4 regions of the Qiania dongpingensis genome follow, and region 4 is predicted to be linked to each of the others. Evidence: riboswitches for the same ligand, from Rfam matches in the RefSeq annotation. Region 4 holds a riboswitch; each other region holds the start of a gene.

Region 1 (7,877 bases), 1.5 Mb from region 4:
ACCTTGGCCTGCTGGTCAAAAAATGCTTTCGCTTCGTCTTCCTTATCTACCATAACACTGTATGCCTTGATCCACTCCGTTCTTCCCAGCGGATGGCTCTCGTAGCTGGAGCGGTCGATGAACACCGGGATATCCAGCATTTCGATCATCTCCTGCACCTTCGGGGAATGAAGAATCATAGTCGACTCAATGGCCAAATCGCACTGTTCATTCACCAGAAGCTCATAATCCGGTTCGCTGTATTTTCCGGCAAAGAGGACGTCTCCACTTTCCATGGCCTTCACAGCGTCGTCTATGTACCAGCCAGAGGCCTGGGTACCACTCAAACGGATAGCATCCAGCGCATTCATGGAAGCAAAAAGGGCCATGGCTGAGGTCGCCGCCAGATAAATCTGATCCAACGGCTGCTGCAGAACAATGATGTCCTCGTCCAGGCCATCCGGAACCGGCTTGTCTTCCGGGATCACCAGATATCTGGCGCTGTCATGGACATCGATCAGTCCGTAGCCGCCTTCATAATAATACACATCAAAGCACTCCGCATAGGTGAGCTCCATGGTTGACTCATAGGTAAGTCCTGCAATTTCCGGCGCGTCGCCGCTCTCTCTGGCCGCTGTCGTCACCTGTGTCTCTCCCTGACTGCTTTCCGTCCCGGCCTCTGTCTTCGTCTCCGCAGCGGTTTCCTGTGTCTCCGGGTCCGTCTGCTTTTCTGTTTCCTTTTCCGCTTTCTGTCCGCAGCCCCCCAAAAGGAGGACTGCAGCCAGTATCAGCGCCGTAACCTGATATAACTTCTTCTTCATCATCTGTTCTCCTGCTGCGCTGCTTTTTTCACAGCCGCCTCAAAAAGCTGGTCCGCTTTTTCCTCACAGCTGAAAAGTACGCCGTATACTTTGATCCACTCGTATTTGGCCAGCTCAGTCTCTTCATCGGCAGACCGGTCGATGATCACCGGGATATTAAACATGGCAAGGTTCCCGGTAAGCTCCTCGAAGCGTTCCGTCTGCTCTTTGGCCGTAAGCTCTTCGGCCTCTGCTCCGTTCATAACAGCTTCGCTGTTTTTCTCCGCGGCCTTTTTCTGGCCGTCTGTTTCTTCATCTTCTTTTTCCCTGGGAAGCAGTTCACCGGGCAGAACAGCCAGATTGGTCTCCTTTTTGATCAGAGCCTTATAATCGGGCAGGTCATACTGTCCGCCGAAAATTACCTCAGCTTCCTCTTCTCCATCCTTCACGGTCATTCTTTCCGCGACAGAATCAATACCACAGTCCTTCTGCTCACAGCCCACCGCTGCCAGATTGTCGAGGATATCCAGTGTCTCCATCATCTCCAGAATCTCATCGGAGGCGGCATAGGCTTTGTCCGCAGGCATCCTCACGATGATCATATCCTGCTCCAGGCCGACCGGAATCTCGGTGTCCTCCGGGACAAGGAGATATTTCACGACATTTCCTTTGTAAAGCTCTGCGGCGATCTCACCTTCGCTGGGGACAAGTTCCTCCCCATCCTCCGTGATGATCTCCGTTTCGGCAGATGCTTTTGTTTTTTCCTGACCGTCACTCTCCGCAGACTCTGCCTGACTGCCGTCCTCTTCTTCCGCCAGCTTTTCCGGGTCCCTCGCCGTATCCTTCGTCAAATCAATTTCCAAAAGGACAATGTCCTGATCATAGTGATAAATCTTGAAATATTCCGCGTAATCCAGCTTTGTCTCAGACTGATACTCCAGCCCGATAATCTGGGGAGCCGTCTCATCCAGCTTCTCATTGCTGTTCTCCCCGGCTGCTTCTCCATTTGCTGCCGCCGCCAGATAAATGAAAATGGTATATTCAATCTCGTGGGTCGCCGACATTTTCGTCGTCATTCCAAAAATCTTATTATTTTTGTTCAGTGCTACAGGGATGACAACAGTGGCCGTGCCGCCGCTCTTAGTGGTATAGTAAGTGTTTCCGTTGGCTTTCACATATTGATAAGAGTCACTGCTGAATACCAATGTCGCATAGGCCTGCCCGTTCTTTACGGTGATCTTGTTGCAGGTTATTTTTACTCTGCCCGTACCGCCGGACCAGGAAAATTTATCCGGCTTATAGACGCCGTCCGCCAGAGTCGTCGCACTGTCCACCCGTCCGGTGGAACCGCCGGTATCAGACTCATACTTAGACTCATTATCGGCCTTTCCGTCATTGTCAGGGATCACATCCGGCTGGTTACCGTCGTCTTTGCCGTTATCGGGATCTACAGGCGTTACCGGCTCATCTCCTCCGCCGGAGATATCGCCGATCTTCTTCATCGTCTCTGACCGGAAAGTCAAGGTCCTGTCATACCACTTGTCATTCTTGATGGAATGTGCCGCGACCGCGATTCCCTTGTCCAAGGCCTCCACAGGAATCGTATAGGTATACTTGCCATTGGCATCCTTCACAAAAGGAGCCCAGGAGGACTTATCCGCCTTTTCTGCGTCAGCCGCGGTCCCCACATACAGATAATCGTAGCCAGTCCCGCTCAGGGTGAGCACCGCGTTCATCTTTCCGTTCTTTACAGTCAGAACGCATTCCACCACCCGGAACATGGCCGCGCTGGAATCTGCTTCGATGGTATAGACGCCGTCTGCTATGGCCGGCGTGACCGCTTCCATGCCTTCGGACCGGAAATTCAAAGTCCTGTCATACCATTTGTCATTCTTAATGGAATGTGCCGCGACCGCGATTCCCTTGTCCAAAGCCTCCACAGGAATCGTATAGGTATACTTGCCATTGGCATCCTTCACAAAAGGAGCCCAGGAGGACTTATCCGCCTTTTCTGCGTCAGCCGCGGTCCCCACATACAGATAATCGTAGCCGGTCCCGCTCAGGGTGAGCACCGCGCTCATCTTTCCGTTCTTTACGGTCAGGACGCAGTCCACCACCCGGAACATGGCCGCGCTGGAATCCACAGTCACTTTGTAAGTTCCGTCAGACGGAACGGTGGGATCTACGGGTTCCGGGTCCGGATCCGGCAGATCACCCGTTCTATCCAAAATGCCATTTATAAAGAAACTTCCCGACTTTTCTGACCAGGAGCTGCTTTTTTCCACATGAACCACATAACTGATCTCTTTTCCCAGATCGGCGGTTGGAATGGTAAAGGTAAAGCTCTTATAGGTATCGCCGATATCCGTCCTGGGAACCGCATCCACGGCTTTTGCATCCTTCACGGAATCCGCGTCACTGGCCAGGCCGATATAAAGCTTATCATAATCCCTCGCCTGGGTGACCAAAGTCACCGTGGCTGCACTGCCGTTGATCGTAAGGCTGCTCCCCCGCTCAAAGCTGAGGCTAGTATAATTGGATACCGGATAGGCAGAGCCATATAAGTCATAAGTGCCGTCCGCCGTCGTATTTGCGTTCCCCGCCAGATTCGGCACATGGATGAACAGATCCCTGGCATAGCTGAACCAACCGCCGTCATTTCCGGGGGTAATGGGAATATTCATCCCCTGCTTCTTTGCCGGGACCTGGAAGGTGAAGGCCGTCCTGTCGTTATCTCCGTCATAGGAGCCTGTGCAGGTCACTGTTTTATTGGTATCAGACTGAACGCCCTGATACAGCTTCGTCCATGTATTTCCTTTTACATACAGAGTGAGGACCACCGTATCCCCCTTCAGCACCGCCTTGGAGGAAACAACTGCAAAATTATTGTAAGAAGCTCCGGTGCCGCCCGCAATAGCCTTGATCGTATCGGTCTCTGTGGGAAACTCCTCAATCCCTTCATCCGGAATGTAGATCCAGAGGTATTGATTCGTATACCAGTCCTTGGCGCTGCCTTCCGGATATCCCAGAGAGACCGGGAGCACCTTGCCCTTATCGGCCGCCGGGACACGGAAGGTAAAGGTCCAGCCGCCGGAAGCAAGCTTCGTTCCTGCGATCACCGGCGTCTTGGAGGCATCATCCTTAAAACCTAAATAGATTTTGTCAAAAGATGTGTTTGCTGTGGAGATTGTAATCTCCAGCTCTTCACCCTCAGCTGTTACGGTGGATTCGCCGACCTTAAACATGGCAAATTCGGCTCCATTGTCCTTTACGACTTTTACCGTACTCCCTGTGACCACAGGGGCCGACGGCACTCTGACAGCAGCTGTGGAAGATATGGCCGTTGTGCCGTTCCCGTCGGTGACCACACAGCGGTACTGCCCCGCCAGATCTTCCGACATAGTAAAACGGTATTCAAAAGTTTTGGCGCTGTCGCCGGTACAATCTGTCCATTCGTTTCCGTCCGCGCTGTACTGCCACTGGTAAGACAGGACTGCTCCTGCTTCGCCTGACGCCTCCACCGAAAGGATGACCTCGGCTCCTGCGCCCGTCACAGTTTCGCCCGCGGGCTGGCTGGTAATGGTGATCTCCGAGGGCTTCTTAAAGCTGTCCGCCGCAGGAATCTGAAATGCCAGAGAGCTGCTGGTGCTCCACGTTCCTTTGGAAGCGCTCCTCGGCACAAAGTGAACCTCTCCGCCCATCATACTGGATGGAACGGTAAATTGGAATTTCTGAAGATTCTTATCTGTATCCGTTTCTCCAAGAACGACCGGTTCTTTGGGATCGTCGTCTTTCATTCCGATATAGATCGCGTCATAAGAAAATTTCCCGCTGGAGGCCGGACTCACCCAAATCGTGACGTCAATTCCGTCACCCTTGACCACGGCCTTTGACGCCGCGATCTTAAACATGGTATAGGCCTGTCCGGGCTTTTTAGCATCGTCGCTGCCATAAACGGCGGTAATCCCGTCATTGGCCAGATATCCTTCCTGCTCGCTGGCCGCACTGACCTTCACCGCATCTGTAACAGCTTCGGCTCCCGCGCTGTCTTTTACCATACAGCGGTACTGTCCTGCCAATGCCGCCTCCATGATGAAGCTGTAAGCAGCAGCCTGTGCGCTGTCTCCCGCACAGTCTGTCCATCCGCTCCCATCGGAGCTGTACTGCCACTGATATGTCACTCCTTCCCCGTCAGCCTCCGCTTTAAGAGTCACCGTCTCCCCGGCCTTTTTGCTGACCGCTTCCGGCTGTTTTGTGATCACCAGGACCTTGGGAATACTCATCCACAGGTAATTTTCCGACCAGGTTCCCTGATCGGAACGGCCTACAGAAACTGGAATCCAGCTGTTTCCGGAAGACAGGGGAACCTGGATGGTAAACTCACAGGTCTCTCCAGTCTTGACCCCGGTAAAATATCCCGGTTTGCTCCCGTCGGACTGATACCCCAGATAGAGCCAGTCAAATGTCTTTTTAGCGCCGGTCTGGAAGGAAATCTCTATCATGTTTCCTTTTACAGTGCAAGTTGGATTTGTGATTGGAAACATTCCATATGTGCCGCCGTCGTTTTTTACTACCGTCACGCCGCTTATGGCGGCCGTCGGCTTCACCGGCTGCTCATCTCCACCGGCTGCCAATAAAACCGTCTGGACCGTATCAATATTCTTTTCACCGGCGTCAGCCGCAGACGTGGGCTCCGCACCGCTCTCGGCCGCGGGCTGTGTCTCCGCCGCGCTGCTTTCCTTTGCCGCTGCACTGCTCTCCTCCGCACTGGCAGTCCCGGCAGCTTCCTTAGTCCCGCCGGTCTCCGTCGAGGACTCCGTTTTGGTACTCTCCGCCTTGCTTTCCTTTCCGGCCTCCGTACTTTCTGCTGCCTCCGGCTCTTTCTTGTCTTCTGGAGCCGTACTGCTTTCCTTCGCCGCCGGTTCTTTTTTCTCTTCTGAAGCCGCGCTGCTCTCTTCCGCCGCCGGCTCTTTCTTCTCCTCCGATAATGCTGCGCTACTCTCCTCCGCCAGCTCAGACGCTGCCGCGTCTGCATTGATACTTGACAATGGAGATAACAGCATTGAGAAAACCAGCAGTAAAGCCAGCAGGCTCATGCTTTTTCGTTTCATCTTAATAATCCCCTTTCCGCGTGCTGCGTTATTCTTTCTTTGCAGGCCGCCCAATTTGATCGGACGCCTCTGTCTTCTTTATCCAGCGCTTCCTCTCTCTAATCCGGCAATCCATTCCTCCTGTCTTTGTGCTTATCGCACGGTTCCGGCCCAGGGAGGCGGCCTTTTGCCTGTCGGCGGTCCATCATACGGATATTATCAAGATGAACACGTATCTACACGTTTCAAAGGACACACCTTTCTGTGAAAAAATGGAGTGAGCAAGCCCATCTCAGACTCCCTAGAATAAAAAAAGCCCGCCCTTCTCCGAAGTGCAGACACTAAAATAAGTCCATTTCTGGATGAATATCATGCTTTCTTCGGAAGCAATTCACCAACATTTTCAGCAGTTTTCCTGACTTACAGATCATTGTTCTTCCGCGCCTTCTCAATACCTTGCGGTACAATGGCTTTTTGCGGTTTCGCTCCCTGTTCACAGTGGCCGGACCGTCCGGGACTTGCACCCGGTTCCCTTTTACCCCTGTGCCTGACGGCACAGGGCACTGAAAATCCCATGTTTATTTTCCTGATTATAACAGATTGTTTGTTCTTTGACAAGTGGAAAGAGTCAAGAATCCCGGCCTGCCAAGAACTGCATCCTGTAAAATTTCGCATAGACCCCGTCTAATTCCATCAATTCCTGATGATTTCCCTGTTCAGAAATCCCGTCATCGGTCAACACCAGTATTTTTTCAGCGTTCCGAATCGTCGACAGCCTGTGAGCGATCACAAACGTGGTCCTTCCTCTGGCCAGTTTCTCCAGAGCTTCCTGTACAACCCGCTCACTTTCATTATCCAAAGCAGAAGTGGCTTCGTCAAAAATCAGGACCGGCGGGTTCTTGAGGAACACTCTTGCCAGAGACAGTCTCTGCTTCTGGCCCCCTGACAGCTTCACCCCCCGCTGTCCGATATCTGTATCATATCCGTCCGGAAGTTCCATGATGAATTCATGGGCATTGGCAGCTTTGGCGGCTTCTATGACCTCTTCTCTCCCGGCATTCTGTTTTCCATAACAGATATTCTCATATACCGTCCCTGCAAACAGATAAACATCCTGCTGGACGATTCCTATATTCTTTCTAAGACTTTTAAGCTTTATATCCCGGATATCCCTTCCGTCCAGAGTCACTCTTCCCCCGCTGACCTCATAAAAGCGTGGAATCAGACTGCAGAGCGTGGATTTCCCCACACCCGAGGAGCCGACCAGCGCGATATACTCTCCAGGCTTCACCGTCATATTCAGATTATGGAGGACATCGTCTTTGGAAGATGCGTAGCGGAAGCTCACATCCTCAAAGCAGATCTCTCCCTTAACTTCTTCAATATCCGCCGCATCCGGTTCATCTTCAATATCCGGCTGTATGCTCAGTATTTCGCGGAACCGTCCATAGCCGGACATTCCATTCTGGAACTGTTCTGTAAAGCTGACAAGCCGTTTGATCGGGTCGGTGAAGTTAGCCGCCATCAGAAGAAATGCCACCAAATCCGACGCATCCAGCCTATCCTTAGCCAGCAGCACGGCTCCGACAGATATCACCACGATTGTCATCAAAGTGGTAAACGCCCCCAATCCGGCATTATAAACTCCCATATACCGGTAGCTGTCCCGTTTACTCTCCAGGAACCGCTGGTTGCCCTCGTCAAATTTGCACATTTCCGTGTCCTCATTCCCAAAGGACTTGACAACGCGGATACCGGAAAGGCTATCCTCAATCTGAGCGTTGACATCCGCGATTTTCTCTCGGTTTCTTTTATACGCCCGCTTCATCTTCTTATTCAGGACGACCGCATAAAACAGCATGAACGGAAGCAGCGCTGCGGCAGAAAGAGCCAGCGGCACGTTGATAAACAGCAGGATTATCAAAGAGCCGATTATCCGGATAACAGAGATCACCAGATCTTCCGGTCCGTGATGGCACAGCTCACTGATATCAAACAGGTCATTGGT
Region 2 (7,877 bases), 100 kb from region 4:
CGTACTGCCTTTGTGCGAAAAATATGTCTGATTTTCTGATGGAAGAATTGAAGTCCGTCAGACGCAATCCTGTGGTCTGCACCAGAGCCTCCTTTGCAGACTTGGAAGAAAACCAGAGTTTCACTGCCGTCACTGGATCCATCGCTTCCCTGAGGATGGATGCGCTGCTGGGGCTTCTTATGAAGTGTTCCCGCTCAAGAGCATCTGAATGTCTGGCAGAAGAGAGGGTGTATTTGAACGGAAAATTATGTGTTTCTCAGACGGCTGTGCCAAAAACAGGGGACATCCTTTCCATCAGGGGAGTGGGAAAATATATTTTCGACGGAATCCTCACTTCGACGAAAAAAGGACGCCAGATGGTGAAGCTGCGAAAATATGACTGAAGCGACATTCAGATTATAGAATATGAAAGGGTGATAAGAAATGACAGCAGAAAAGAAAGCGCAGCCCGAGGAAATCATGGTACATCAGAATGGAAAACCCATATACCCGATCGTTTTAACGGATTCCTTTGACAGCCTCCTGGAATCGGCGGCAAAGCTTAACCTTTCCGGCAGAAAAGTATGTATTGTTACAGACAGCAGGGTGGCAAAGCTGTATTTGGAAGAAATAAAAAACATATTTCATAAAATATCCGCAAAAACAGTATACTTTGTTTTTCCGGCGGGAGAGCCCTATAAAAACCTGGATACCGTAAAAAGCCTCTATGAGTATCTGATCTGTCATTCCTTCGACCGGAACGATATCCTGGTGGCGCTGGGCGGCGGAGTGACAGGAGACCTGACAGGCTTCACGGCCGCCACCTATTTAAGAGGAATTGATTTTATCCAGGTGCCGACCACTCTCCTTTCTCAGGTGGACAGCAGCATCGGCGGCAAGACAGGCGTGGATTTCGATGCTTATAAAAATATGGTCGGAGCCTTTTATATGCCCAAGCTGGTTTATATCAACGTTTCGGTCTTAAAAAGCCTTCCGGAAGAACAATTTGCTTCTGGCATGGGCGAGGTCATCAAGCATGGCTGTATCCGATCTGGAGAATACTATCATTGGCTGGAAGCCAACAAAGAGGGAATACGGCAGAGAAAGACAGGTTTCATGGCAGAAATGGTGAAGGGAAGCTGTCTCATCAAACGTGCTGTCGTGGAAGAGGATCCGAAGGAAAAAGGGATTCGTGCCCTTCTGAATTTCGGGCATACCCTCGGACATGCCATTGAAAAGGAAATGGGATTTACGATGAGCCATGGTGCCTGTGTGGGAGCGGGATGTGTAGCGGCGGCTTATCTGTCCGAGCGGCGCGGTATGCTGAAGCCAGAGGAATTTAAAAATCTAAAGGAACTCCTCGTTTATTTCCGGCTTCCCGTTTCGGTACAGGACATCAATGTATCAAAAGTGCTGGACGCGGTAAAGCATGATAAAAAAATGGACTCCGGCGTCATCCGGTTTATATTGCTTCGGTCCATCGGGGAAGCCTACATTGACAAAACCGTCTCAGCGGAAGAAATGGTGTCAGCCATGGACTATCTGACAAAACCAAGAGGAGAATGACATATGGAAGCAAACCAAACAAAAAAGCGGTTTTTTACGGTGTTCTGCTATCTTTTGGGAGCCGTTCTGCTCGTAGGATTCGATCAATGGACAAAGAGTCTGGCGGTGGCGCATCTGAAGGGGCAGGAAGCATATCCAATCATCAAGGGAGTCTTTGAACTTTCCTATCTGGAAAATCGGGGAATGGCATGGGGGCTTTTATCCGGCCAGCGGTATATCTTCCTGGCAGGGAGTGTTCTCATCCTTTTTCTCATTGCATATGCTTTCTGGAGAGCTCCTTCGACTAAGAGATACCTGCCGGCGCGTCTGGTTCTGACTGTGCTCTTTGCCGGAGCCATTGGAAATCTGGTGGACCGTCTGGCGCAGGGATATGTGGTGGACTTTTTTTCCTTTACCCTGATCAATTTTCCAGTATTTAATGTGGCGGACTGTTATGTGGTGGCTGCGGGGATAGCGTTCGTGATCTTTTTTCTGTTTTATTATAAAGATGAAGAACTCGCCGTCTTCCTTCCCGGAAAAGGGAAGAAGAAAAGCACACCGGACAAAAAAAGCGGAGAGGATGCGCAGATATGACGTTTTTCTCTTACAGGACGGCTGAAGAGGACGCAGGAAAAAGACTGGATAAGTTTCTGTCTGAAAAACCGGAAATGCCCTCCAGAAGTTATTTAAAGAAACTGATTGAGGAATCCTGGGTCCAAGTTGATAAAAAAGCTGTAAAGGGCAATTACAAGGTTCAGGCGGGAAACGAAATCGAGGTATCCGTTCCGGAACCGAAGGAGCTGGAAGTAGAAGCAGAAGCGATGGAACTGAATATCGTCTATGAAGATGATGACCTGCTCATCGTTGACAAGCCGAAGGGCATGGTAGTACATCCTGCCGCAGGGCACGAATCACACACACTGGTCAACGGTCTTCTGTATCACTGCCAGGGCAAACTGTCCGGAATAAACGGAGTGCTCCGCCCCGGTATCGTCCACAGGATTGACCGGGATACAACTGGACTTCTGCTGGTTTGTAAAAATGATTTTTCCCATGCGGCCATTGCAGAACAGCTGAGGGTCCATTCTATCAACAGGCGCTATCATGCCATAGTCCATGGCGAGATCAGAGAAGACGGCACGGTGGACGTCCCCATTGGAAGGAATCCCAATGACCGGATGAAAATGGCGATAAACTTAAAGAATGGAAAAGAGGCGGTTACTCATTATCATATATTGGAGCCGCTTAAGAAATACACTTACATCGAATGTCGGCTGGAGACCGGCCGCACCCATCAGATCCGCGTCCATATGGCATCCATCCATCATCCACTGCTGGGCGATACGGTCTATGGACCTTCGAAATCTCCGATTTCTCTGGAGGGCCAGACACTTCACGCTAAAGTTCTCGGTTTTATTCATCCTAGGACAGGGAAATATCTGGAATTTGAGGCTCCATTACCGGAGTATTTTGAAAGATTATTGGTGAAATTGCATATATAACTATACTTTCTTTGACAAATATAGTATAATATAACTATTATAAGGATGAGAGGAGCTGAATGCTATGCATGGAAATCTAGTGATTACCATCGGAAGAGAATGCGGAAGCGGCGGAAGATTCATCGGACAGAAGCTGGCAGAGCGCCTTGGAGTCAGATGTTACGATAAGGAATTGCTTGCATTATCCGCGAAAAACAGCGGGCTGTGTGAAGAAATCTTTGAACATCATGATGAAAAGCCCACCAACAGTTTTTTATATTCACTGGTTATGGATACTTATTCCATGAGCTATAATCCTTCCAATTTTGTGGATATGCCCTTGAACCAGAAGGTATTTCTTGCACAGTTTGATACTATCAAAAGGCTGGCAGAGCAGGAATCCTGTGTGATCGTAGGGCGCTGCGCCGATTATGCGCTTGCGGAATATCCGAATATGGTCTCCGTATTTACCACGGCAGCCTATGATGACAAGGTAGAGTACTTGAAAGAGCATTACCATATTGAGCCGTCCAAAATTAAGGATTTTATTACAAAGACCGATAAAAAACGCGCGTCTTATTATAATTATTATGCCAATAAAAAATGGGGGAGCGCGAAGAGCTACGACCTCTGCATCAACAGAAGCGCGGTGGGATTTGACGGGGCGGTGGATGTCATACTGAACTTCGTAGATGTCAAAAAAGCGAATAAGAAATAAATAAAACGAACTTTTTGTTACAAAAATGTCAAAAGCCATTGACAAATCATTTCATCAGATGCTATACTTTTCTGCGTAATTTCATACCATCAGCCATACATGGGGAAGTCAGGTGAAAAACCTGCGCGGTCACGCCACTGTAATGTGTAGATCACAGAGCCAGATTGCCATGTAGCGGTAATATTAGTTGTTTGACCTGCGAGGGAAAGGGAGACTGATGATCAAATGTTTTATTTTGGTATCTAAAGTCTTTCTCAATCTATGAGAGAGACTTTTTTATGCAGAAATAAAACTTTTCTGAGAACGTTGCGCTATTTTTCCTCCTCAAGATCAGACAGCAAGAAACCAGATAATTGTTGAACAGAGGAGGAACTATGAAAAAAAGGTTTGTATCAAAAGCTTTGTCACTGCTGCTCGTATTGATGTTGCTGGTATCAGGATGCGGGACTGAAACATCTCAGAGAGAAAGTACCGACGCAAAAGAAAGTACGGCTGAGACTGTCGGCGAAACCGAGGATAAGAGCCCCAATGACGAGGAAACAATCGTTCTGGCGGGATCCCGCGATCCGGGCAGGGGCACTGCCGATCCTTATTTTACCAATGTAAATCTTTATGTATGGGAGCCGCTGATCGGGGAATCCGATGACGGTGAAGTAGAACCCAGGCTTGCTACCAGCTGGGAGATGTCAGAAGACGGAAAAGAGTGGACATTTCATCTGAAGGAAGGCGTCGTTTTTTCCGACGGATATCCTTTTAATGCGGACGCGGTACTGCTTAATTTTGACCGATATAAAAAATTGGGAGTCGTATCCTCTACTTTCTTTGCATTCGACATTGATTCTGTATATCCCGGACTTCAGTCTGTAGATAAAGTAGATGACTATACAGTAAAGCTGACTTTTGAAAATCCGGTCCCCACACTTCCTTATACGATCATTAATTTCGGAAGCGGTATGTTCAGCCCGGATTGCTACGATTCTGAGACCGGCGAGTTCAAAGAATATTGTGTTGGCACAGGTCCCTTTGTCATCACGGACCATGTCCCGGATGAATCACTCACCCTCGGACGAAATGAACGTTACTACGGTGATCCTGCCAAAGCGGAGAGTATCCAGATCCGGGTCATCCCTGACCATGAAACACGGGTGGCAGCCCTCCGGTCCGGAGAGATCATGGGAGTATATGATAACAACGCGATTCTGCCTCAGTCTGCAAAGGAACTGGAAGCAGAAGGAGGATTTACTGCATCAGCAAAGATTTCCGCAAATATTCAGTATCTGAATGTGAATAACCGGAACTTTCCCTTTAATGATGTAAGAATGCGACAGGCTATGAGCATGATAATCGACCGTGAGACTTTGTTAAACAGTGTATACCGCGGCTATGGAGAAATTACTGCCAATGTGCTCAGCCCTCTTTCTGTATTTTATAAAGAGATCACACCCGAATACAACCCTGAAAAAGCAAAAGAATTGGCATCCGAGGTATTGAACGGACAGACTCCCACTGTACGGCTTTTGACTGCTTCCACCTATAAAACAGACGCAGAGCTGATCAGCTCCTGGCTTCAGGAACTGGGACTTCAGGTAGAAATCCAGGTAATGGAGTCTTCCGCTGTATCGGAAGCACTTAAAAATACAGATTTTGACCTTTCCATGGGATTCAAGGGAATGAACAATGCAGAACCAGAAACCATGCTGCGTGGCTTTTTGCATTCAGATGGTTTCATGAACAACGGATTTGCCATGAGCGGCTACAGCAATGAGGCAGTGGACGGGCTGCTGGATCAGCTGAACAGCACCTACGTAAGAGAAGACCGGGTCAAGTTATATGATGAACTTCAGGAAATCAGTGCAAAAGAGCTTCCGGTCATTCCATTGATAGCCGTGACTACCCTTGTTGTTCACAGCGACAAGATTACCGGCTATGACGCTATGTTCACCGGCGTCACGCTTCCAGAAACCAGATGGGCCGATTAAAATGATTCTTAAATATTTGGGCAGACGGCTGCTGCTTACGATACCGGTACTTTTCGGAATTACTCTTCTTGCTTTTCTGCTTGGTGTCCTGAGTCCCGGAAACCCTGCGGAAATTGCTCTCAGCGGAGGAGGAGAATACGCCGTAACAGAGAAACAAATATCCAGTATAGAGGAAGAAATGGGTTTGGATAAATCTTATCCGGCCCAGTATCTTAGCTGGATAAGGGGCGTTCTTAAGGGTGACTGGGGAACCTCCTTTCGTACGAAAAAGCCGGTTCGTGACGAGCTTTTCAGCCGTTTTGGCATCACACTAAAGTTGGCTGTATGTGCCATTTTTCTTACGGTTGCCGTCGGGATTTCCCTAGGGATTCTCGGCGCAGCCCGAAGGGGCCGATTTATAGATAAGGCAGGGCAGGGGCTGAGCGTGCTTTTTTTATCCATTCCCAGCTTTTGGGCCGCGATTTTACTTATTCATATTTTTTCCGAACGGCTGCATCTGCTTCCCACCAGCGGACAGGACTCATGGAGGCACATGGTCCTGCCGGTTATCGCACTGTCCCTTAACACCACAGGAACCACAATTCGTCTGATGCGTTCCTCCATGTTGGGTGAGCTGGGGAAACAATATATCACAGCTGCCCGTGGAAAAGGGATTTCCGAACGAATTGTCTTTCTAAAGCATGCCCTGATCAATTCACTGGCTCCTGTGGTCACGCTTCTCGGCAATTACCTGGGCGGTATCCTCGGAGGTGTCGTTGTCGTAGAATCCGTGTTCGCGATCAACGGTATTGGAAAATTTGCATTGGATTCCATAGCCGTACGGGATTATCCTGCCCTGCAGGGCTATGTGCTCATCACAGGAACGGCCTTTGTCATCATCCACATGCTGGTGGATCTTATCTGTTACTTCCTGAATCCACAGATCCGTTTGGGAGAGGGGGAGACTGTATGATTCGAAAAGGACATTGGTATGTGGACGGAGTAACGATGCTTGCTCTTACCCTGATGGGAATCATTTTGCTTGGCAGTGTATTTGCCCCGCTTCTTGCCCGGTACAGCCCTACAGCAATCAATATGGAAGAGAGTCTGCAGGGAATATCTCCCGCGCATCCGCTGGGGACTGATTATTTGGGCCGCGACCTACTTTCCCGTGTGTTATACGGCGGAAGAGTATCTGTGCTGACCGCAGTAGCTGCCACAGCTCTTTCCATGCTTTTAGGAATGGCGGTGGGAATCCTGGCCGGTTATTTCGGGGGAGTTGCAGATGCGGTGATAACTTGCCTGACAAGTATCTTTCAGGGACTTCCAGGCACAAGTATGATGATTGCCGTGTCCGCCATTATGGGACCAGGGGTGCAGAGTCTGCTGGCAGCTTTAGTGATCAATTCCTGGGCGGGGTTTTCCAGAATAGTCCGGGAAAATGTATTGAGTCTTAGGGAACAGACTTATGTGGAAGGCGCCCGCTGCCTGGGAGCCGGCCGTTTCCATATCATCATCCGCTATATCATTCCCAACATGCTCCCTGATGTCATCGTTTTATTTACCACCAGGATAGGAGGAGCCGTTTTGTCCATCGCCGCTCTCAGTTTTCTCGGTCTCGGCATCCAGCCGCCCACGCCAGACTGGGGAATGATGATCAGCGAAGCCAGAACATATTTCCGGACCTCTCCTATGCTGATCATTGCTCCAGGCGCCTGTATTATTTTTCTGTCCTTCGGCATCAACTATCTGGGAGAAATGTTCCGGAATCATTTTGACATAAAAAGCCAGACCATTCGGCAGGACTAGGAGGCTTCCATGGCAGAAAACATCATTCTTGAAGATTTAACGGTGTCCTTTGGCAATGGAAATGTGGTGAATCATATTTCAACTGTTTTTCAGTCCGGATATATTACCGGACTGCTTGGAGAGAGCGGAAGCGGAAAATCGGTGCTGGGAATGTCCGTTATCGGATTGCTGCCTTCCAATGCGAAGCAGTCGGGCAGGATTCTTTTCGGAAATCGGAATCTGCTCGCTCTGACTCAGAAGCAGCTGAGAGGAATTCGTGGGAAGAGGATAGGATTGATTCCCCAAAATCCGGCAGACTCTCTGAATCCAGCCAGAAGGATTGGGCCGCAGATGACAGAGGCTGTACGAGTAAATATTAAAAAGAAAAAAGAAGCAAAAAAGAAAGCG
Region 3 (7,877 bases), 370 kb from region 4:
ATGAAATGGATACCTTTGTGGGAGAGCTGATCTCATATCTGGAAAGCCGGGATGAGGAAACTATCCTCGTTATGTACGGAGATCATCTGCCCAGCCTGAATCTGACGGAAGATAAGCTGGAGAATGGGGATTTATTCCAGACGGAATATGTCATCTGGGACAACATGGGTCTTGCGAGGACCAGCCGGAACGTAGAGGCATATCAGCTGGGAGCCTATGTGATGGATAAGGCGGGTCTTAAAAAGGGGACGATGTTCCGTTACCATCAGGCATACCTTCAGAAGACATCACATACCGCGGAGGAAGAAGAAACATATCTGAATGATATGAAGATACTGGAATATGATATCCTTTATGGAGATCAGGATGTGTTTGAAGGAGAGATGCCCTATGAGGCGACTAATCTGCACATGGGAGTACAGCCGATCAGCATCAACCGGGTGCTGCTCCAGAATAAGGGGCTCTATGTAACTGGATGGAACTATACAAAGAACAGTGTGATCTATGTGAATGGAAAGGCATGGGAGACCAACTGCGTTTCACAGAATCTTCTCTATGCGGCAGATGTAAAGCTCAAGGAAGGCGACAATGAGATTACAGTCGGCCAGGTGAGCGATGACAATATCGTACTGAGTGTCTCGGAGCCGTACGTTTTGAAGCAGGAGAAAAAGGATGGTTCCGGAGGTTCCTGAGCAAAAGCGGATAGGAGGAATATCGGTTTTTTCAGTTGCGTTTATGGACGAGATATGGTATAGTGAGGGTGTGCAAAGAAATATTGCCGTATCAAGTGCCTGTCCTTTGACAGGAAAAAGGGAATCAGGTCAGAATCCTGAGCGATCCGGTCACTGTATTCAGGGAGCGAAGCCTCGTCATCCATTGCAAACCCTATCATGCGAGAAGGAGAGGCTGAGCGGAGAACTGTAAGTCAGGAAACCTGCTTGATATGTGAGATGGGCTTCCGGGTAGAGCTACACATCCGACAGGGTATTTCCCTCATGGTGTCGGCTTATGGGTTAAGCGGACATACTTTTGTGAATCTCAAAGCAACAGCAATGCACAAATCTTTCGTTCAGAGAATGAGTCTGGGCTGGCGCAGTGCCGATCCTACTCGCCGGGCTGTGTGCCTGTGTACTGTGTTGTCAGGGCTGTGTGCACATTCGCAAGAACGGAACAAGGGCGTACCGTCTGGTACGCCTTTTTATATTTGTATTAAAGAGAAAATTTTATAGTGACACCAAAAAACAGGAGGAGAAAAATGGAAATATTGCTGACCGGAGGCGCCGGTTATATTGGAACTCATACGGCCATCGAAGTGGCGGAAAGCGGCCGTCAGGTCGTGATCGCGGATAATTTTGTCAACAGCTGTCCGGGGGCGGTGAAGCGTGCGGAAGAGCTTGCCGGCGCAGAATTCCCGGTCTATAACGTGGATGCAGCGGATGAGGCAGCGATGGAACAAATATTCAAAGAGCACCGGATTGAAGCTGTGATTCATTTTGCAGGTCTTAAGGCGGTGGGAGAATCCGTAGAGAAGCCGTTGGAATATTACCGGAATAATCTGGACAGCACCCTTACGCTGCTCAGGCTGATGAAAAAATATGGATGCAGGCAGATTGTCTTCAGCTCTTCGGCCACGGTATACGGGACGCCGGAAAAAGTACCTTTGACAGAAGAAATGCCGGTGGGCAGGAGCTGCACCAATCCTTACGGGTGGACGAAGGTCTTTATTGAACAGATCCTCAGGGATGCGGCCAGAGCGGATGAGGAATTGTCGGTGGTGCTCCTGCGGTATTTCAATCCCATAGGAGCCCATGAAAGCGGAAGGATAGGGGAAAATCCCAACGGGATTCCCAATAACCTGATGCCGTATATTTCTCAGGTAGCGGTGGGAAGGCTGCCGCGCCTGAGGATATTCGGAGATGATTATCCGACGCCCGACGGGACAGGAGTCCGGGATTATATTCATGTGGTCGATCTGGCGAAGGGGCATGTGGCGGCTTTGGACTATGCCGGAGGGCATAAGGGAGTTGAGACGGTCAATCTGGGAACCGGGATTGGATATAGTGTCCTGGATATCGTGAAGGCGTTTGAAAAAGTCAATGGAGTGAAGATCCCTTATGACATTGTGGAACGCCGGGCAGGCGATATAGCGGAATGTTATGCAGACGCATCTAAGGCGGAACAGATTCTTCACTGGCATGCGGAAAAGAATCTGGAGGATATGTGCAGAGATTCCTTTAGATGGCAGAAAAACAATCCCAATGGATATGAGGAAAAGGCCGGATCAGGGTTGTCATAGAATCTTGCCGGAGACAATAGAATAGAAGTAATGATAAGACCCTGGAGTCGGTTTTATGAAAAGATTGTATCGAATGACGGCTGCCCTTTGTCTGTCGCTTTGCATGATGGTATCACTTTGTATGCCCGTGTTCGCGTCCGATGAAGGACAGCCATCTGTGATTCCGGAGATAATGGAATCCGTAGAAGCCGGAGGCAGTTCCGGAGCAGCAGAGAAGCCAGTCTCCGGACAGCCGGAAGAAGGACAGAGTCAACAGGAGGATGTGCCGGGAGAGGCAGTAGAAACATCCGGAAAGGCACTGCCGGCTTCGGCAGAAACATCCGGGACAGAGGAAACTGGAGAGAGCGCCGCTCAGCCAGAGAGCAGCGTCCAGGGAGCGGAAGAAAGCCAGGGGGAAAATACCTCATCCCAGGGAAGCGGAGTTCAGGCGGACCTGGGAATAACCGCTCAGGCCGCTATTTTGATAGAAGCCTCCACAGGAACCGTGATCTATGAAAAAAATCCGGATGAGGCCCTGCGCCCCGCTAGTATTACGAAGATCATGACGCTGATTTTGATCTTTGATGCCATAAGGGACGGCAGGATTTCCCTGGATGATCAAGTCGCCACCAGCGCATATGCCAAATCCATGGGCGGTTCTCAGGTGTTTCTGGAAGAAGGAGAAGTTCAGACTGTGGAGACGCTCATAAAATGTATCGTGATCGCGTCGGGGAATGATGCGGCTGTGACCATGGCAGAGTACATAGCCGGAAGCGAGTCCGAATTTGTCCGCCAGATGAATGAAAGAGCGAAATCACTCGGCATGGAGAGTACAAATTTTGAGGACTGCTGCGGTCTGACGGATTCGGGCACCCATTTGACTTCTGCCAGAGATGTGGCTCTCATGAGCCGGGAGCTCATCACAAAATATCCGGAGATTGAAAATTACAGCACGATCTGGATGGAAAATATCACACATGTGACGAACAAGGGCACCAGTGAATTTTGCTTGTCTAATACCAATAAACTATTGAAAATGAGCAATTCATTCACGGTCACCGGCTTAAAGACGGGGAGCACCAGCCTGGCGAAATACTGCCTGTCGGCTACGGCCAAAAAGGATGGGGTGGAACTGATTGCGGTCATTATGGCTGCACCGGATTTTAAAGTACGGTTCAGTGAAGCGGCCAGCCTGTTAAACTATGGGTTTGCGGGCTGCAAGCTTTACACAGATTCGGATGAAAACCGGGAGGAGCTTCCGAAGCTTCCGGTAGCGATGGGAGTTGTACCGGAGGTATCCCTTCGCTACGGCGGAGAGTTTTCTTATCTCAGCACGAACGGAGAGGATTTCAGCGCCATAGAGCGTCAGATATCCATCCCGGAAAAGCTGGAGGCGCCGGTCCAGGAAGGGGATATAGTGGGCAGTCTCACCTATATGCTGGGCGGCAAGACTCTGGGAACTGTGGATATCCTGGCTGCAGAGTCTGTGGAAGCAGCCGGTTTCGGAGATTATCTGGGCTGGATGTGGCAGTCCTTGCTGATGTAATGACATGAATCAAAAAGAAGAAAAGAAAAAGCGCCTGTTTCCGGCTGCCCGTCGGAGACAGGCGCTTTTGGCGATTTACAGAAACTTTACGCAGTTTATACAGTACAGTGGTGTTGGCTGAAAGAAAAAAATGATATTTTCTATGGAGAAGCGAAGTGAGAAAAGAAAAAAGAGGGAATAGTTATGGATCAATCGACATTCAGCATTGTGGGAAACAGCAAAGCCAAGAATACGGCGGAAAAGATTGCGGGAATCCTGTTTCTTGCCTGTGGTTTTTTCGCAGTGGCCGCTGTTATCGTCATCACGGTGTATATGATTGCAAAAGGGACGCCGGCACTTCACAAAGTCGGCATCCTGGAGATTTTATTTGGGACAGTCTGGAGTCCTACAAGTGCGGAACCGAGCTTTGGTATCCTGTATATCATTCTGACATCTGTTATCGGGACAGGAATGGCAGTCCTCATAGGAGTCCCCATCGGTGTTCTGACTGCAGTATTCATGGCGGAGGTGGCTCCGCCGAAGCTGGCGAGGATGGTCAGGCCCGCGGTAGAGCTTCTTGCGGGGATTCCTTCCGTGGTATATGGGCTTGTCGGGCTTTTGATCCTGAACCCTCTCATGTATAAGCTGGAAATGTGGGTTTTCAAAGGTTCCTCCACGCATCAATGGACGGGAGGAGCAAATCTGCTCTGTGCGGTCCTTGTTCTGGCTGTTATGATTCTTCCCACAGTCATCAATATCAGTGAATCTGCCATCCGCGCCGTACCGAGAGATTATAAAATGACTTCACTGGCCCTGGGCGCTACACGGATCCAGACGATCTTTCGTGTCATCCTACCGTCGGCAAAATCCGGCATTGTGACAGCCATCGTGCTGGGCGTGGGGCGCGCCATAGGAGAAGCCATGGCAATCTGTATGGTGGCCGGAAACTCAGTCAACTTCCCGCTTCCGTTCAGCTCGGTCCGGTTCCTGACGACGGCAATGGTCAGTGAAATGGCTTACTCCCAGGGATTACATAAAGAAGTACTGTTTACCATCGGACTTGTGCTGTTTGTCTTTATCATGATCATCAATCTGGTGTTAAACCGGATAATGAAGAAAGGAGCAAAGGATGCGGACAAATGCCGTTAGTTTATATACGAAGCGCAGACGATTGTCGGACGGGATACTCACAGCTCTCATTTATTTGTGCGCGGCACTGGCAATCTGCCTGGTGGCAGGAATCGTGGGATATGTGGTCGTGAGAGGCGTGAGATCCGTCAACTGGACATTTCTGACCACGGTGCAGAGCAGCAAGAACAATACCTTCGGTATTGCGGGGAATCTGCTGAATACGCTGTATATCATTGTCATAACCCTGTTGATCGCGACGCCTCTCGGCATTGGGGCCGCAATCTATCTGAATGAATATGCAAAGCCGGGAAAGCTTGTCCGGATGATTGAATTTACGACGGAGACGTTGTCCGGAATTCCTTCCATCATCTTTGGTATGTTCGGCATGGTGTTTTTTGGAACAACACTTCATCTTGGATTTTCCATATTGACCGGAGCGCTGACCTTGACTCTGCTCATCCTTCCCCTGATCACGAGGAATACTCAGGAGGCTCTGCGGACCGTGCCGGACAACTACAGAAGCGGAGCTTTGGGAATCGGAGCTACGAAGTGGTATATGATACGCACGATTCTCCTGCCGTCTGCCATGCCGGGAATTATCACTGGCGTGATACTTGCCATCGGGCGCATTGTCGGAGAGTCGGCAGCCCTTATTTTTACCGCGGGAAGCGGCTATATTCTGCCCAAATCCCTTTTCGGCGCCTTTCATAAGATACTGGAGTCCGGAGGGACCCTTACCATCCAGATGTATCTTAGAATGACCAACGCGAAATACGACGACGCTTTCGGGATTGCTTTGGTTTTGCTGATCATCGTATTGGGAATCAACTGCCTGACCAAATTTTTGACGAAGCGCTTCGATGTGACGAGACTGGATGAACGCCGGGTGAAACGGAAGAGGGTAAAAACGAAAGCGTCTAAATAGGCCGATCACAGGAGGATATATATGCTGGCAAATAAGATTATCACAAAGGATCTAAATTTATATTATGGCGAGAACCATGCGCTGAAAACAGTGAATATGAATATCAAAGAAAAAGCGGTGACCGCTTTCATCGGACCTTCAGGCTGCGGGAAATCCACTTTTTTAAAGACACTGAACCGTATGAACGACTTGATACCCGGCGTCCGCATCGAGGGCACGGTGACCCTGGACGGAGAGGATATATACGGTCAGGGGGTGGATACTACTCTGCTGCGGAAGAAGATCGGCATGGTATTTCAGCAGCCGAATCCCTTTCCCATGAGCATTTATGACAATGTGGCATATGGCCCCAGGATTCATGGAATCAAACACAAAGCACAGTTGGATGAAATCGTAGAAAAGAGTCTCCGATCGGCGGCCATATTTGATGAGGTGAAGGACCGGATGAAAAAGTCGGCTCTGGGCCTTTCCGGCGGCCAGCAGCAGAGACTGTGCATAGCAAGGGCGCTGGCGGTGGAACCGGAGGTCCTGCTGATGGATGAGCCGACCTCGGCTCTGGATCCTATCTCCACGCTGAAGATTGAAGATTTAATGGCGGAGCTCAAATCTGAATATACGGTAGTCATCGTTACTCATAATATGCAGCAGGCGGCCCGTATTTCCGACTACACCGCATTCTTTTTAGTAGGCGAGATGGTGGAATTCAATACGACGGATGAGATATTTGCAAGGCCAAAGGATAAAAGAACGGAAGATTATATCACCGGACGGTTTGGGTGATAAGCCGGACGGAAAGGGTATTTTAAACAAACAGGAGGGTTTAATGTGACGACGAGAGTAAACTTTCAGCTGGAATTGGAAGCATTGGATGAGGCCTTGGAAGAAATGGCCGATATGGTGGAAAACAACATTGAAAAATCCCTTGCTTCTTTTGAAAAAAGAAATGTGGAGCTGGCCAGAGAAATTGTTCAGGGGGACCGGGCCGTAGACGATATGCAGCGTTCCATAGAAGCGCGCTGCCTGTCCTTGATGCTACACCAGCAGCCTGTGGTAGCCCGGGATCTGCGTATGGTATCTTCTGCTTTGAAGATCGTGACAGATTTGGAGCGGATAGGCGATCATGCACAGGATATCGCGGAACTGGTCTTACGGATCAGCGATGCCAATGTGATGGAAAACGTGGGGCATATCGTCGAGATGGCCTCGAAGGCCAAGCTGATGATGAAAAACGGCATACGTGCGTATACCACACGGAATACAGAGCTGGCATATCAGGTCATCGACGCGGATGATGAAGTAGATGACTTGTTTAATGAAGTGAAAGAGGAGATTTCAAAGCTCCTTCAGGAGAAAAGGGAACCGGTGGACGACTGCGTCGATATCCTGATGATCGCAAAATATCTGGAGAGGATTGCGGACCATGCGGTGAATATCTGTGAGTGGACAGAATTCAACGAGACGGGAACGGTGCAGAACATCCGGCTTTTGTGATTGCCAAAAACACAGACTTGTTTACAGAAACTTTACGGAAAATACGGAAAACCGTGATAGTCCATATGGAGAAGCGGTGTTAAACTGTGGTTGTTCCAAGAGGAAAGAAAAAGGAATGACAAAGAAGAAAAAGGAGAGTATTGAAGATGAGAAAGAAAATTTTTGCTGCTGTTATGGCAGGTATGATGCTGCTGTCTTTGGCAGCATGTGGAAGTGGAAAGGAAGAGACTACGAAAGCGGCGGATACGACTAAGACTGCCGAGACGACTAAGACTGCTGAGACGACCTCAAAAGAAGAAACGACCACGAAAAAGGAGACAACGGTAGCAGCGTCCAATCTGAGCGGTTCTATCTCCCTGAGCGGTTCTACTTCCATGGAGAAGCTTGTGACCGCTTTAGGCGAGGCGTTCATGGATGAAAATAAGAGTGTGACGGTGAATTCTGAATTCGTTGGTTCCGGAGCTGGTGTTGAAGCTGTGACGGCTGGTACTGTTGATATTGGAAATTCGTCCAGAGCACTCAAAGAGGAA
Region 4 (7,877 bases):
GAAATGTTATAAATTGTATGGGTGGATATGAGTGTAAGGTTTCTGTTCCGCCACTGTACAAGGATATATCATTACTGGAGGATTCCCATGTCCAATGATTACGCTTTTAAAAATACGATTCCTGTAGCACCGCTTAAGCTCTGCGCTCTGGAAAGCTGCCGTTCCTTTGCAGAGAAGGTCAACCGGCATATCGTGACTTTCCGAAAAAATGACACGGAAGAGCTGCTCAGCCGTCAGGCCAGCATCGAATACCGCGGCTATGACTGCAATTCTTATCTGCTGAACGCTTCCTGTCCCAGATTCGGCACCGGGGAAGGGAAAGGCATCATTCACGAATCCGTGAGGGGCACCGATCTTTTCATCATGGTCGATGTGGTCAACTACAGCCTCACCTATACCGTCTGCGGCCATCAGAACTTCATGTCCCCGGACGACCACTATCAGGATTTAAAACGAATCATCGGCGCATCCATCGCCAACGCCCACCGGGTGAATGTGGTCATGCCTTTCCTGTATGAAGGGCGTCAGCATAAACGCAGCAAACGGGAGTCACTGGACTGCGCCTGCGCGCTGGAGGAGCTTTCCAATATGGGCGTGGCAAATATCATCACCTTTGATGCCCATGACCCCAGAGTACAGAATGCTATCCCGCTGCATGGATTTGATAATTTCATGCCGCCTTATCAGTTCATCAAGGCGGTATTTCAAAAGGACCATGATCTGACTATCGACAAGGATCATTTAATGGTCATCAGTCCGGATGAAGGCGCCATGGGGCGCGCCGTATATTTTGCCAACAACCTGGGCGTCAATATGGGGATGTTCTATAAGCGGCGTGATTATTCCACAGTCATAAACGGCAGAAATCCCATCGTGGCCCATGAATTCCTGGGGGCTGATGTGGCCGGAAAGACCGTGATCATCATCGACGATATGATCTCCTCGGGTGAAAGCATGCTGGATACGGCTAAGGAGCTCAAGGACCGCCACGCGGACAAGGTGATCATCTGCTGTACCTTCGGTCTGTTCACCGACGGCTTTGATAAATTTGACGAATTCCACAGCCGCGGCTATTTTGATTATGTGGTCACAACGAATCTGAATTACCGCCCGGACGAACTTTTAGCGCGTGAATGGTATCTGGAGGCCGATATGTCCAAATTCACCGCCGCCATCATCAACACCATTAACCATGACCGGTCTCTGAACACGATCATCGATCCTACCGAAAAGATTCAAAAACTGATCGCGAAATACAACCGGACCCGTGAAGAACAATTCCGGCAGTTTGAGCTCAACTTTAAGTAAATACAGTACTTTTAAAAAGGGGCCATATCCCATCAGGGACATGGCCTCTTTTTTATGTTTTAAATACTCTTCTTTTTCCTGCTGACTGCCAAAAGAGCCACCGCCGCCGCAGACATAACAAATATCAGCCATGCCGCATTGGATTCATCTCCGGTCTTTACATTGCCGTTTGAAAGAGTCTTTGTCGCTCCTCCCGCCGTCTTTGTATTCCCACCGGCTGTTTTAGTAGCGCCTCCCGGCGTCTTTCCGTCATTCTTGGAGTCGCCTCCATTATTCGTTCCATTTCCGTCCTGCTTATTATCTTCCTGCTTATTGTCATCCTGTTTAGTGTCATCCTGTTTATTATCGTCCTGCTTGTTATCGTCCTTTTTATCTTCCTCTTCTTTGAAGGCATCGATCTTCGCCTGAACTACGGATACGGCGCTGTAATTCTCCAGATATTTCTCGTCGTCCTCCAGCACACCGTCATGAAGCCGCCTGATCTCATCCAAAAGGGACTGCAGAGTACCGATGTTATCTTTGGTGATCTCCAGCTGATTTCCCAGCTTATTTTGCTTGATCAGCTCATTGATGAGCTTTACCTTTGCAGGGCTTACATAATATTCGTAGCTTTCCAGGCTCATCAGGTCCTTTTTATTCAGTCCCTCTGCCGCTTTGTCGACCGCGTCGATGAGCGCGCGGTTTTCCAAAGTTATGGTCACTCCGGGGAGAGTCTCATTTATGAGAGAATCCACGTCGCTTCTCTGTTTGATGACCTGGTCCACACGTGCTTTCGCCGAGGTAAGTCGGGAAAGGTTCGTAATGGCAGATGTGTCATCTCCAAGCGCATTCACTCTCTCTAAAAGTGAATAGATTCCATCCTTATCCGTCGTCAGGATATCCGCTTCTGCTGGCAGCTTTTCAATATCCGCCACGATCGCGTCGGTGATCACCTTCCGCTCCAGGATCGGAATCTGTGCATAGGCCGCTTCCAGAATACTGTAGCCGATGACCCGCTCTTTGTCAGCTTCCTCCATCAATTGGTAACCCTGGTATAGATTCTCGATCATATCCCTGTCATTCAAGGTGATATCATTGATTGACGGAATCGCCGCTATCCCGTTGTTCATCCGTTCTGCCGGATCCATGGAGGAAATAGCCATGATATCAAGAAGCTTCTGATACTGTGTTACCATCGCCTTTTCACTGTCGCTCAGCGCGTCATACCGGGATTTGATTCTTCTTATCTCCGCATCATTATAGAACTTATATTCGTTCACTTCCGGCTGACGTTTGATCTGCTGGTCCACATCCGCACCGGTGATGATCCTGGCCGTCAGATCATCCAGACCATACGCATAAAGGTAATTGGCATCATTGTAGTAATAAATAAGGCCGTTGCTTCCGATGGTCATGCTCTGGGAACAATACTGGCCCACGCCTATGTTTTCCACCTTTTCGTAGATTGGGGTTGTCTGTCCTACGCTGTCCTGAATGATATACATGTTGGAAACCCGGTCGGAAACGGCTCCCTCCGGCGCATAGGGCACCACATAAAGATAAACCTTGTGGTTGTTCGCCTCTGTCGCATATGCGGTGGAAAGTACCGGTGTCCCCTTTGAAGCGATCTCGTCGATCCGGTAGATCTCCGTCATGGTATTGGCATCGATGACACGGAAGGGTTCTCCGCTTCCGCCGTGTCCGCCGCCGCCGCATACATACAGTCTGTCATTATAGATGACCGGCGAGGATTTAATGCCGGATCCCGCGATGTCCGATTTGAACCATTTCTCCGATTCTCTGTTAAAGGTGCCGTCCGCGTTCATTTTGATGGAAAGAATCGCGCCGCTGTTCATGGCAAGCGTCACGTAAAGGCGCTGGTTCTTCTCATAATAATTCGGAGTCGACTGTACCTGATATCCGTCCAGGATCAAAGTATCCACTACTTCTCCCGTTTTGGAGTTCACAGCAAACAGTCTGCCGTCTGTGTCGCCGAAATACGCATAGTCACCGACGAACTCCGCTCCGCCCCACAAAAAGCCCTGGTTGGAGGTGGGCAAGGCGCCTACTGACCATTCCGGACTTATATCATAGTCAAGCTTTTCATCCGTTGCGATAAAGGCATAGTAAGCTCCTTTTCCATAAGATGCGAAATAGAAATATCCGTCATGATACATGATCGGCGTCTCGATCTGAGCCCCGCTCAGCGCAACTGTCTGATAAAGGAACTCCAAAGTGTCCGCGTTATATACACGCACGCGGGTTTTGTTATTGTCATCCGTACTCATTGCAAACACTTTTCCATCCGCGCAGGTTACCTGAGGGAGAAGCATCATGCTTTTGGGCACATCATTTTCAGCCTCAATCGCTCCGGTTTCCGGGTTTACCTTCCGGACCTTGTCATCCGACGTGTAGTATACATAGTCATTATAATACGCAGGCGCGCTGACATGCTGCATCATCGTATTTCCGCCTGTGGCCTGGATTTTCCATTTCTCTGTCAGCTCGTCGCCGCTCTGAGGCGTCTTCGCATCCGAAATCCCCTTCAAATCCTCATTTCCGAGGAACTGATTCCAGTTAAGGGCATCTTCCGGTGAAGGATTTTCTGTTTTGGCCAGAAGCTGGTTATAATAATGCTCCGCTTCTACCAGTACATCATAGTTGCTCACTTTTGGCTTTTCTGCTTCTGCCAGGTTGTTGTAGGCTTCTCTCGCCGCATCGATCTTCGGCTTGCTGAGTCTTAAGGTAACGCCTCCGATGAAGGAGATCATGTTCTCCACGTAAGAAACGTCACTGTAATCTGCCGCTTTTGTCAGACTCTCCTGGATACTGACTGCCTGTCCTTTTCCAACGCTCAGGCTCTTTTCCAGATCCTGATAGCCGTTCGCCGTTATTTTATAGGTGTAGCTGCCGGCCGGAAGAGTATAGACACCGTTTACCGGCGCCATCTCCGTACCGTCAGAGCTCAGCACAGTCACAGAAGCAAACACTGGATCGGGCTGGAAGGTAACATCGTAAGATTTCGTCACTTTCAGATTATATACCGTCGACGTCTCCGCACCGCCCGTTGTATCCTTCGCAACGACAGGTATGGTGAAGGTATCTTCATCTGGCAGAGTGACTGTTACATTCCCGCCTTCCACATCCGGATCACTGAGAACACCATTTACCGTCAGCTGCTGAACATCTCCGTCCGCAGATCTCTGAATCGCCCCGATCGTCATGGAAGTGTCCGATGAAGGAACCACAACTTCGTATTCTGTGGTGCTGTAATTGAATTTGGGACTCAGAGTGGCAGTGCTCATATCCTGGGTATATACATTCAGCGCGCTCAGAGTGGGTTTCCAGTTTATGGTTACTTTATACTCCTTTTTATTCCCATCTGCATCCGTCAGGGTCAGCGTCAGGACATTAGAACCATTCTTCAGCAGGTTGGTAAGTACCACGCCCCGGCTGTTTCCGGCTGTCAAAGTGACAGAAGACGCCGCATCAGAGCCGTAAGGGACATAAGAAGCCTCAATGGTCTGAGCGTTCTCCGCGTTCACTTTGATATAAAGGTTCCTATTCGTATAACGGTAGACCGTGCAGCCGTATTCCAAAACGCCGCTGTCAAATTCCTTATCCAGGGGAAGTTTGTTGCTGTCGGTGATACTCAGGCTGTTGCCAAGCATCAGGCTGGTCAGCTGCGCCGAAGAAACGTCGGAATATAATATTATCCCTTTCTCAGCCGTTTTCGTTGCGGGAATTTCAGCCGCAGCATTTTTGGAAGCGCCGGTAGCCGGCGCCGTAGTTTCAGCCGCAGTCGTTTCCTCGGAGGTTTCCGAAATGGTATCCTCGGAAGTACTCTCCGTCTTGGCCTCCGTAGTCTCCTCAATCTTTGTTTCCTCTCCGGCCGTCGTTTCGATTTCCCCCGTCGAAACAACCGTTTCTTTCGGATCGCCTGAAACAGTTGATGACGCTTCTTCACTGGCAGCCAGCGAATTCATCGGAACCGTGCCGGCCAGGAGAAGAAACGACAGTACCAAAGACAGTACTCGTTTTTTGATCTTGCTTATCCTTCTCATCTTTCTCTCCTTCTTTCGGCAGAAATTTAAATCCAGATGACCTTCCGGTACATCTGGATTTAAAATAGCTTTAAAAACCCAGACCTTCCCTCCCGAAAAGTCACCCATTGCAATGCCGGCAGGTCTCCTGACTCGAGTTCCCTTTACTGGTCTGCGTCTTCCCGGTCTCCCAGTGACTTATGCAGACGTTCATCCCTCTTACAGTAGCGGGGGCTGTCCCGGTTTTTCACCGTGTTCCCTATTAATGTAACAAACAACCGCCATCGCGAATTCTATTTTCTGCTTCTATTTATGTTTTCTCACGGGTATATAAATATCCATGCAGGAAGCGTGTTTATCCTTACATCTGGCATCGTAACACTCAAAATCATAGCCTTCTTCATCCAGGTCATAGCCGCTGGTCTCCAGCCAATCCTCATATATATATTTCCAGGTCTCCCGGATGCTCTCCGCAAAAGCTTTATGCCCCTCTTCCAGGGTCATATCCAGCGGTCTTGTCGTAAATACCGCATACTCCGCGGCAGGAATCGTGACCACATTCAATCCTTCCGGACCAGTCTGATCTGCTTCTAGTTTTTTACCGAAAAAATAGGACAAATTACCCTGGGCATCCGGCTCTTTCAGCCATAAACCAATCTTCACCGTGTTCTCATCCATATGTCCATGATGATGTTTTTGTTTCTCCTCGGAGCCTTTTTCCCGAAACCAGTACGCCCCGTTCTGAACGCTGTCCAGCTCTTTTTTATCGGACTCACAGCTGTGTCCCAATACATGAATCGGTCCTAACGCCACAAATCTGGGTTCTTCCATTTGTACCCCTCCTATACCGCAGGCCTGCATTTTTAAATATTCCGTGGGCGTACAGCCAAACTTCTTTTTAAAGGCCTTTACGAAACCGCTGGGTGTTTCAAATCCCACTTCCAAAGCCGCTTCGAATATACCGGTTCCTTTTTTCACCTTTTCTGCCGCCAGCTCCAACCGTTTTTCCCGTATATAAGACGCTACGGACATACCGCTGGAAATCTGGAAAATCCGGCAAAAATGATAATAAGAATAATGGTAACGCTTCGCCAGCTCCATGGCCGACAGCTCTGACTCCAGATGACTGTCTATATAGTTTCGGCATTCTTTCATCATATCTGTGCATCCCACTGCTATTCCTCCTGCACTTTCTTCACTATAGCACATACCTTCTCCGGTTTTCTAATCCGGAATTGCGGTTTCACCGGAATTCACCAGTAATGTCCGCCGATATCCCTTCCCAGATCACAGGTATAAATCCACTGAATGACATCATTATCCTCCAGAACATACTTTGCGCATCCATAGTTGGGGAACCATCCGTTGACCGTATACATCCATCCGCTGCCTTCTCCGCAGTCAAATTCATTCAAATGGTTAATGCCTACAATGTAGCCGGCTCCATGTACGCCGTCGTTCCGGAATTCCAGTTTGATCCCGGTTTCCCTTGTCGTCCGTTTCAGGACGTCAAATACGGTCTCTCCTTCATAAAGCTCCACCTCGGAAGCGGATAAGATCACACCATTGCCGGGGATATACCCCTCTAAACCTTCTGTCAGCTGATCCATATTGTTCAAAACGGTATCGCAGCGAATCTCTATGATGCAGGTACGCGTTACTTCTTCCGGCTCCGTCGCAGTCTGGGTTGGTGCGGGCTGAGTCGGCGCAGGCTGAGTCGGAGCCGTCTGGGAATTTCCGCCCTGATTCCCAGACGTATTCCCTTCTGTATTCTCCGTGCGGCCGCCGGAACTGGGATTCTCCCCGGAAGCCGTATTTTCTTCGCCCTGCGCGCCGGAGGGAACAGACCCTTCTATTGTCTCTCCCTGTGATGACGTACTTTCTGACGCCTCGGAATCGCTTTCTCCGGATGTCCCTTCTGAAGCTTCCGATGAATCGGCACCCTTCGTACCAGTATTCGTATTTCCGTGATTTACCAGCTCTTTTTCTTCACCCCGGAGAATAACATAATCCCCGCCCTGTTCCACGCCAAGTTCCAGAAATCCGTTCTTCAGAGAAACCTCCAGCTCCTCGATTCCCTTTGCCTCTCCGTCATATCTGCAGGCCAGATAATTTTCCTCCTGACTGAAATCCCCCTTCAGAACAAGCGTCGCTTTTCCCGGAAGCTTTCCATCGTGACGAAGGGAAAAATTACAAACCCTCTCTGCCTCATAGCTGTCCGAAACCTGCTGGTTCAGATCGGCGGTATATACGCCGTCTTCTTTGATGTCCAGATTGACAGGAGCAGCCTCATCCAGATTGTTTCCTTCGATCCTCCATTCTGCCTGAAGGCCTTCGGATACCTCTTCTGTGTGTTCTTTTATCCCTCCCTCATCCATAAGGGCCTGAACATCCGCCGCGGAAATGGAATTTTCGTTTTCCGCCACTTTAAAATCTTCTATGTCGGATTTGATTTGTTCCAACGCTTTTTTGGAATCGTCCTCGGCGGCTTTTCTGTCCGCCATCACAGCAGCGGCAGCCTCCACTTTTTCCGAAAATGATTTTACC

What was found. Region 4 has a riboswitch for cobalamin ahead of H9Q78_RS00640 (cadherin-like beta sandwich domain-containing protein). Riboswitches for the same ligand answer to the same signal wherever they lie in the genome.
Region 1: linked by a shared signal. The riboswitch ahead of H9Q78_RS07545 (hypothetical protein) and the one ahead of H9Q78_RS00640 (cadherin-like beta sandwich domain-containing protein) in region 4 are both predicted to bind cobalamin.
Region 2: linked by a shared signal. The riboswitch ahead of H9Q78_RS01150 (ABC transporter substrate-binding protein) and the one ahead of H9Q78_RS00640 (cadherin-like beta sandwich domain-containing protein) in region 4 are both predicted to bind cobalamin.
Region 3: linked by a shared signal. The riboswitch ahead of galE (UDP-glucose 4-epimerase GalE) and the one ahead of H9Q78_RS00640 (cadherin-like beta sandwich domain-containing protein) in region 4 are both predicted to bind cobalamin.

The regions. Positions count from the first base shown of each region.
Region 1 is NZ_CP060634.1:1,610,899-1,618,775, forward strand. Features, by position in the region: gene H9Q78_RS07540 (ABC transporter substrate-binding protein) at 1-800, opposite strand, end outside; gene H9Q78_RS07545 (hypothetical protein) at 800-5,890, opposite strand; cobalamin riboswitch at 6,258-6,452, opposite strand; gene H9Q78_RS07550 (ABC transporter ATP-binding protein) at 6,498-7,877, opposite strand, start outside.
Region 2 is NZ_CP060634.1:247,699-255,575, reverse strand. Features, by position in the region: gene H9Q78_RS01175 (YlmH family RNA-binding protein) at 1-383, shown strand, start outside; gene aroB (3-dehydroquinate synthase) at 424-1,545, shown strand; gene lspA (signal peptidase II) at 1,549-2,118, shown strand; gene H9Q78_RS01160 (RluA family pseudouridine synthase) at 2,115-3,026, shown strand; gene H9Q78_RS01155 (cytidylate kinase-like family protein) at 3,091-3,723, shown strand; adenosylcobalamin (AdoCbl) riboswitch at 3,799-3,943, shown strand; gene H9Q78_RS01150 (ABC transporter substrate-binding protein) at 4,098-5,702, shown strand; gene H9Q78_RS01145 (ABC transporter permease) at 5,704-6,654, shown strand; gene H9Q78_RS01140 (ABC transporter permease) at 6,651-7,490, shown strand; gene H9Q78_RS01135 (ABC transporter ATP-binding protein) at 7,500-7,877, shown strand, end outside.
Region 3 is NZ_CP060634.1:513,829-521,705, reverse strand. Features, by position in the region: gene H9Q78_RS02545 (sulfatase-like hydrolase/transferase) at 1-692, shown strand, start outside; cobalamin riboswitch at 769-956, shown strand; gene galE (UDP-glucose 4-epimerase GalE) at 1,256-2,296, shown strand; gene H9Q78_RS02535 (D-alanyl-D-alanine carboxypeptidase family protein) at 2,352-3,821, shown strand; gene pstC (phosphate ABC transporter permease subunit PstC) at 4,005-4,949, shown strand; gene pstA (phosphate ABC transporter permease PstA) at 4,930-5,856, shown strand; gene pstB (phosphate ABC transporter ATP-binding protein PstB) at 5,878-6,636, shown strand; gene phoU (phosphate signaling complex protein PhoU) at 6,682-7,347, shown strand; gene H9Q78_RS02510 (phosphate ABC transporter substrate-binding protein) at 7,494-7,877, shown strand, end outside.
Region 4 is NZ_CP060634.1:143,490-151,366, reverse strand. Features, by position in the region: gene H9Q78_RS00645 (ribose-phosphate pyrophosphokinase) at 88-1,308, shown strand; gene H9Q78_RS00640 (cadherin-like beta sandwich domain-containing protein) at 1,368-5,351, opposite strand; cobalamin riboswitch at 5,452-5,628, opposite strand; gene H9Q78_RS00635 (AraC family transcriptional regulator) at 5,637-6,503, opposite strand; gene H9Q78_RS00630 (DUF4430 domain-containing protein) at 6,584-7,877, opposite strand, start outside.